Regions from separate parts of the Serratia sp. A07 genome, predicted to be linked through region 2. Evidence: predicted binding sites of a transcription regulator. Region 2 holds the regulator's gene; each other region holds the start of a gene.
The links. Region 2 encodes LexA, which represses DNA repair genes until DNA is damaged. Its sites were predicted from a motif close to TNCTGTATGTACATACAGNA; they were not measured.
Positions count from the first base shown of each region.

Region 1: umuD (translesion error-prone DNA polymerase V autoproteolytic subunit) is a predicted target of LexA. The motif match lies at 1,010-1,029, and genes of this name have one in related genera.
Region 3: recA (recombinase RecA) is a predicted target of LexA. The motif match lies at 900-919, and genes of this name have one in related genera.

Region 1 is NZ_JBZXDO010000001.1:287,803-290,071, reverse strand. Features, by position in the region: gene AC4PR2_RS01450 (hypothetical protein) at 1-364, shown strand, start outside; partial or broken gene AC4PR2_RS01445 (SOS response-associated peptidase family protein) at 667-846, shown strand; gene umuD (translesion error-prone DNA polymerase V autoproteolytic subunit) at 1,035-1,469, shown strand; gene AC4PR2_RS01435 (TonB-dependent receptor) at 1,565-2,269, shown strand, end outside.
Region 2 is NZ_JBZXDO010000022.1:55,625-57,893, reverse strand. Features, by position in the region: gene dinF (MATE family efflux transporter DinF) at 1-772, opposite strand, end outside; gene lexA (transcriptional repressor LexA) at 874-1,482, opposite strand; gene AC4PR2_RS19365 (diacylglycerol kinase) at 1,585-1,953, opposite strand; gene plsB (glycerol-3-phosphate 1-O-acyltransferase PlsB) at 2,103-2,269, shown strand, end outside.
Region 3 is NZ_JBZXDO010000069.1:2,216-4,484, forward strand. Features, by position in the region: gene AC4PR2_RS26945 (S-type pyocin domain-containing protein) at 1-470, opposite strand, end outside; gene recA (recombinase RecA) at 965-2,080, shown strand; gene umuD (translesion error-prone DNA polymerase V autoproteolytic subunit) at 2,080-2,269, shown strand, end outside.

The sequences.
Region 1 (2,269 bases), on a different contig from region 2:
ATACAAAAAAACCATACCTGCTCTTGTCATATTCGCTTTATCTAATGCTGTGGCATATGCGAATGATTTCGACAAATCAAACGAAGCGATGGCAATTTCAGCAATAGGTTTTTCTGGCTCAAATGCTCGTGTTGCACATGATGTTTGTGGGGCAACCAATGAGAAAATTGATAAATATAAAAAACAAATAAAAGACTCATTAACTAGAACATTAAAGTATGAACAGTCAGGATTCGATACGCATTGGGATAATGGTTGGAAAAATGCTGATTTTTTGGTTAAGTCATTAAGTAATGATGAAGCCTATAAAAAAGAATATTGCCGAGAGGTTTTAGATGGAATTAATAATCCTGAAATGAATTAAGGATTATTCCTTATTTGGGGTTCTACGCCGGAACTCCAGATTTTTCCGTCCGCTAAAATTATCCCCGGTTGAGCAGCTTTATACCGTCAGCTCGCAGTGGACCATCAGGGAAAATGTGGCGGTACAGCGTTTGTCGGGTTATCCCAAGCTCCTGGCATAACGTACTGACTTTGGTCTCTGGCCGTCCCATTGATGCCATTGCCAGTCGCAATTTTATTGGCGTCATTTTGTAAGGCCGTCCGCCGTTCCTCCCGTGAGGCAAGGCCTGCCGCTGTTCTTTGCGGCGCTGTACGCAGCAGAGACCGACGGCCGCGCGCGACTGGCTCGACACCCGCTTAGTCCCGCCCTCTGGTCAAATGCAGGCTGACGTGTACAGCCTGCAGGCAGAGGATTTCGTCTGGCAACCGGTATCGCCCGCCGTCGGCGCCGTTCGCAATGACAATCCCTCACTCATCCTGCCCATCGATACGCCAACGGTCTGAGTGCCGCATTATCCACAGTTTTGGTGGGTATCATGTGTGTAAACACACGCGAAGAACGCCAAAAGCTGCAGGAAAAATCACTCAGAAAATTAGTATATTACGCGGGAAAGCGCGATCCGCAGGGGGATTGGGGGTTGCACGCGTTCGCGTTTTGTTTATGCTTAACTGTATAAATATACAGTTTGGTTATGATTATGCTGAGCAATTCAAGGTTGTATGCTTTTTCACCAGGTGAACCCCTGACGTTACCGCTGTTTGCCGATCGCGTGGCCTGCGGCTTTCCTTCCCCGGCGCAGGACTATGTCGAGAGCAGGCTGGATATCGGCAAGCTGCTGGTACGGCACCCCAACGCCACCTATTTCGTGCGCGCCAGCGGCGAGTCGATGATCGACGGCAATATCCAGGATGGCGATCTGCTGATCGTCGACAGCGCCCTGACGCCGGAGCACGGCAATATCGTGATCGCCGCGGTGGACGGGGAATTCACCGTCAAAAAGCTGCAACGCCACCCCGACGTGCGGCTGTTGCCGATGAATCCCGCCTACGCGCCGATCGTGTTCGACGACGAGGCGCAGCTGGAGATCTTCGGCGTGGTGACCTTTATCGTCTACGCGGCGCGGTGACTTCGGTCCTTTTTTTCATTTTTTTCTGCCCGATCTTTTCGTTGGCGTGACCTCTCTACTGAGTTTCCAGTTCAATACACTCAGGGGAATCCTTCATGGCCATAAAAAACAAGAACGGCGCAGGGCGTACGTTCACATCAGCCAAACGCATGACCGGGAAACGCGTCGCTATCGGGATAGGATGCGCACTATCGGGCATGCTCACCTCCGCGATGGCGGCGCCCGATGCGTCGGCACCACCCTCGGCGGTCGAACAGCCCGCTATCCTTTCCTTCGCCATTCCCGCCGGTGATCTGGCGCCCGCCTTGCAGACGGCGGCCGCTAAGGCCGGCGTGATAGTGATTTTCACGCCCGAACAGACGCGTGGAAAAAGCACCGCGGGCCTGCAGGGACATTACCGCCTCACCGACGCGTTCAATACGCTGTTGGCGGGCAGCGGATTGCGCGCTCAGCAAACCGCACAGGGATATCGGTTGGTCGACGCCGGGCCGGTTCAGCCTTTGACGATACCGGAACTGTCGGTGGTCGGCGGTTTGTCCGACAGCGTCGCCGCCGGCCGTTCGGTACTGGATAAAGAAGACATCGAACGCGTACAGGCCGATAACATCGCCAGTTTGCTTGATCGCTTGCCCGGCGTAGGGATGGCGGGATCGCCGCGCCCGGGCGGCCAAAGCCTGAATATCTGGGGCATGGGCGACATGGAAGATGTGAAGGTGGTGCTGGACGGCGCGCCGAAGGGATTTGAGAAATATCGGCAGGGTTCGGTATTCATCGAACCCGAACTGCTGAAAAAGGTTGAG
Region 2 (2,269 bases):
ACGCAAAGCACAGTTGCAGCAGCAATGAACGCAACATGATGTCGCGGTTAAGCGCCAGCAGCCGACGCAGATCGCCACGCCAGGCCTGGCGCAGCATCGGCAGGGTGATACCGCGCAGGCGCATCACCCGCCACGCCAGCCACAGGCCGAGCAGCAGCGTGGCGTATTCGGCGATGGCGGTTGCCGCCGCCGCCCCTCGCACGTTCCAGCCCAGGCCCATCACCAGCCAGATATCCAGCACGATGTTCAGCAGGTTGCCGACGATCAGCAGGATCACCGGCGCACGCACGTACTGCACGCCGAGCAACCAGCCCAGTAGCACCAGATTAGCCAGCGCCGCCGGCGCGCTCAGCCAACGGATCTCAAGAAAACGCCGCGCCTGTTCCAGCACCTCGCCATTGCCACCGACGATCCGCAGCGCCAGTTCGATCAGTGGATAGCGCAACAGGACGATCGCCCCCCCGGCCAGCAGCGCCAGCAGCAACGGCTGCATAAAGGCGCGCGCCAGCGCCTGCGGGTTTTGTGCCCCCAGCGCCTGCGCCGCCAGGCCGGTGGTGCTCATGCGCAGGAACAACAGCAGCATGAACAGGAAGCTGGTCGCCACCGCGCCAATCGCGACGCCCCCCAGATAGATCGGGCTGTCGAGGTGGCCGATCACCGCGGTGTCCACCAGCCCGAGCAGCGGTACGGTGATATTGGAGAAAATCATCGGCAAAGCCAGGCGCCACAGGGCTTTATCGGTGTCGCTGGTGAAGGCGGAAATCAAGCGCATGATGAAATGTTCCCGTAGCAGTGGCGAAGGGCAAGGTCAGAAACAAAAACGCCCCAGAACAGGGGCGATTGATACAAGGGGTGGCACTGAGGGTGCGGCGATTAGATCCAGTCGCCGTTGCGTATCACGCCGACCGCCAGCCCTTCGATAGTGAAATTCTGCTGGCGCAGATCGACCACGATCGGTTGGAATTCGTTGTTCTCCGGCAGCAACTCGACCACGTTGCCATGTTTTTTCAGGCGTTTGACCGTCACTTCGTCTTCGATGCGCGCCACCACGACCTGGCCGTTGCGCACGTCTTGCGTTTTGTGCACCGCCAGCAGATCGCCGTCCAGAATGCCGATGTCGCGCATCGACATGCCGTTCACCCGCAGCAGGAAATCGGCGCTCGGCTTAAACAGGGAAGGATCCACCTGGTAGTGCCCTTCGATGTGCTGCTGCGCCAACAGCGGCTCGCCGGCGGCGACGCGGCCGATCAGCGGCAGCCCCTCTTCTTCTTCCATCAGCAGGCGGATACCGCGCGACGCACCGGAGACGATTTCGATCACGCCTTTGCGTGCCAGCGCCTTCAGGTGCTCTTCGGCGGCGTTAGGCGAACGGAACCCCAGACGCATCGCGATCTCGGCACGCGTTGGCGGCATGCCCGTTTGCGAAATATGATCGCGAATCAGATCGTAGACCTCTTGCTGTCTGGTAGTTAGTGCTTTCATTCCGCCCCCTGTTTGTTTATACAGTCTTGCTGTGAGTATATACAGGTAAGCGCGGATTGGGAACCGAAGAATAAATAAAAATCAGTCAGTAGGCGCCTTTCGTCAGCCAAAATGCTGCCACAAGACCGTGCCCCAAACGAACAGCGCCAGTACGATCGCCAGCGACACCGCCGCCGACCCCATGTCCTTGGCCCGTCCGGACAGCTCATGGTGTTCGCTGCCGATGCGATCCACCACCGCCTCGATCGCGCTGTTCAGGATCTCGACGATCATCACCAGCGCTACCGATCCGATCAATAAAATGCGCGCTATCGCACCCACATCCAGCCAGACTGCCAGTATGATAGCCAAGAGGGTGACCACCAGTTCCTGTCGGAACGCCGCCTCGTGTTGCCAGGCGGCGGAAAGCCCTTTATAGGAATAGCCGGCGGCCTTGATGATGCGGGTCAGTCCGGTTGCTTGGTTTGCCATGTTTTCGTGCCTTTCTCAGAGGTCGGTCATAATAACAAGAGTCTAGAACAGTCCGCGCTGACGGCTCTCGGTTTTCGAACACCACAGATCTGCTACCCGGTTTCTGGTATGCTTGCGGCGCATTGCTAACAAGAGGCTTCACGTTGTTTATGTCAGGTTGGCGTAAAATTTATTATAAAATATTGAATTTACCACTTAAATTGTTGGTAAGAAGTAAGGTCATCCCTTCAGATCCGGTTACCGAGCTAGGGTTGGATCCCTCACGGCCGATTTTGTATGTTTTACCTTACAATTCCAAGGCGGATTTGCTGACGCT
Region 3 (2,269 bases), on a different contig from region 2:
TCCTCGGCCTTACGGGCTTCCTCGGCCTTGCGGGCTTCCTCGGCCTTGCGGGCTTCCTCGGCCTTGCGGGCTTCGGCTTCGGCTTTCGCTCTTGCCTGCGCGTCCAGTTCCCGTTGCAACCCTTCGTTACGTTGCCCGCTGAATACATGGAGAAATTGCGCAAACCGCTGCATGTATATTCTTTTTGCGTTCGCACCATCGCCTCGACGACAGGCATCCAGCAATTCACGATAATGCTTGTCGTTTTTTATATATGGGCAATTTTTCTTTCCGCAGATAAAACAAATATTATTGGCCAGACATTCTTTGACTTTTTCATCCAACCCGGGGATCGGAATTGCAGTGACCGTCAGGGTTTCCTCTCCATTTTCCCAATTCCAAGATCCGTTTTGCCAATATAATCCGGGTTCAGGTGGCAGCCCGTTATTATAATTATACGGATCGTATTTAACTTCCCATTTATGCTCCATAAAATCTCCTTTTTGATATCTGTCATTTTGCACACAAACACTGTATTTATATATAGTGTTTGATGCTAAACCCTCCTCTCAAGCCCGTCAATCAAATGATAATCATTCTCGTCTGTGCCAAACATGACACAAAAAAGCAGCCGCCTGCGACGGCTGTCACAGTGACAAAGGTGGGTAAATCCCGGCTGCGCGTCCGTTCCCACTCCAGTTTCTGCAACCTGTCATACTCGCGGGGGATATTCTGAAAGGAGATTAGAGAGCATTAAATTTCAACTTAAACAATGAATTATCTCCTTAACGTACGTTTTCGTTCCATTGGCCCTCAAACCCCAGAGACAGAAAAAAATCCACTTCAAAATGAGCGAGTTGTTCCTCTAATAGCTGAAAGTCGCGCCCTATCGCTTGTCATTCCCCCTCAGATTTATATTATACTGGTTATACATACAGCATAATTATAATAACGCATTCGGTTTCCGACCAGAGGAGAACATAAAATGAGCAACGCATCACGCACCCGCACCCGCACCCCGCAGGACTCGGCCGGCACACAGGAAAGTCGCGCCAAAGCGCTGCAAAGCGCCATCACCGCCATCGAGAAGGCGTTCGGCAAGGGCGCCATCATGCGCCTGGGTGACAACCATGGCATGGCTGTCGAGCGTATCCCGACCGGCTCGCTCGGCCTCGACATCGCGCTCGGCGGCGGCCTGCCGGTCGGCCGCATCACCGAAATCTACGGCCCCGAGTCGTCCGGCAAGACCACCGTCGCCCTGTCGGTCATTGCCTGCGCCCAGCGCGCCGGGCTGCAGTGCGCCTTTATCGATGCCGAGCACGCGCTCGATCCGCGTTACGCGCAGCAGCTGGGCGTCGATATCGGTGAACTCCTCATCTCCCAGCCCGACACCGGCGAGCAGGCGCTGGAAATCTGTGACGCCCTGGTACGCTCCGGCGCCGTCGGCGTGGTGGTAGTCGATTCCGTCGCCGCCCTGGTGCCGAAAAACGAGCTGGAAGGGGAGATCGGCGACGCCCAGATGGGCCTGCAGGCCCGCATGATGAGCCAGGCGATGCGCAAGCTGAAGGGCAGCATCAACACCACCCGCACGGTGGTGATCTTCATCAACCAGCTGCGCATGAAGATCGGCGTGATGTTCGGCAACCCCGAAACCACCGCCGGCGGCAACGCCCTCAAGTTCTACGCCTCGGTGCGTCTCGACGTGCGCGGCACCGGCAACGTCAAGGAAGGGGAGACCATCATCGGGCGGGATACCAAGGTGAAAGTGGTCAAGAACAAGGTCTCGCCGCCGTTCCGCCAGGCGCAGTTCCGGCTGCTGTTCGGCGCCGGCATCTTTCTCGAGGGCGAAGTGCTGGATCTGGCCGTCGACGCCAAATATATCCTCAAGACAGGCGCCTGGTACGAGTATCAGGGGGAGAAAATCGGGCAGGGGCGCGAGAAGGCCACCGGCTGGCTGCGCGACCGTCCCGACCTGGTGGCCACATTGACCGCGCAGCTGCGCACGCACTATCTGCAGGCGGCACTGCCGGCCGCGGCTTCAGCCGATGCGGACACGCCCCCGGATGATGATGCCTGGCAGAGCGCGCCGGAGGTCGTGTGATGCTGGTACGCCTCTATGACGCCGGCGTGCCCTGCGGATTCCCGTCGCCGGCGCAGGACTACCTCGAGCAGCGCCTGTCGCTGGACGACATCTGCATCCGCCACCCGGAGAGCACCTACCTGGTACTCGCCGAGGGGCAGTCGATGCAGGACGCCGGTATCCTCGATGGCGACCTGCTGGTCGTGGAAT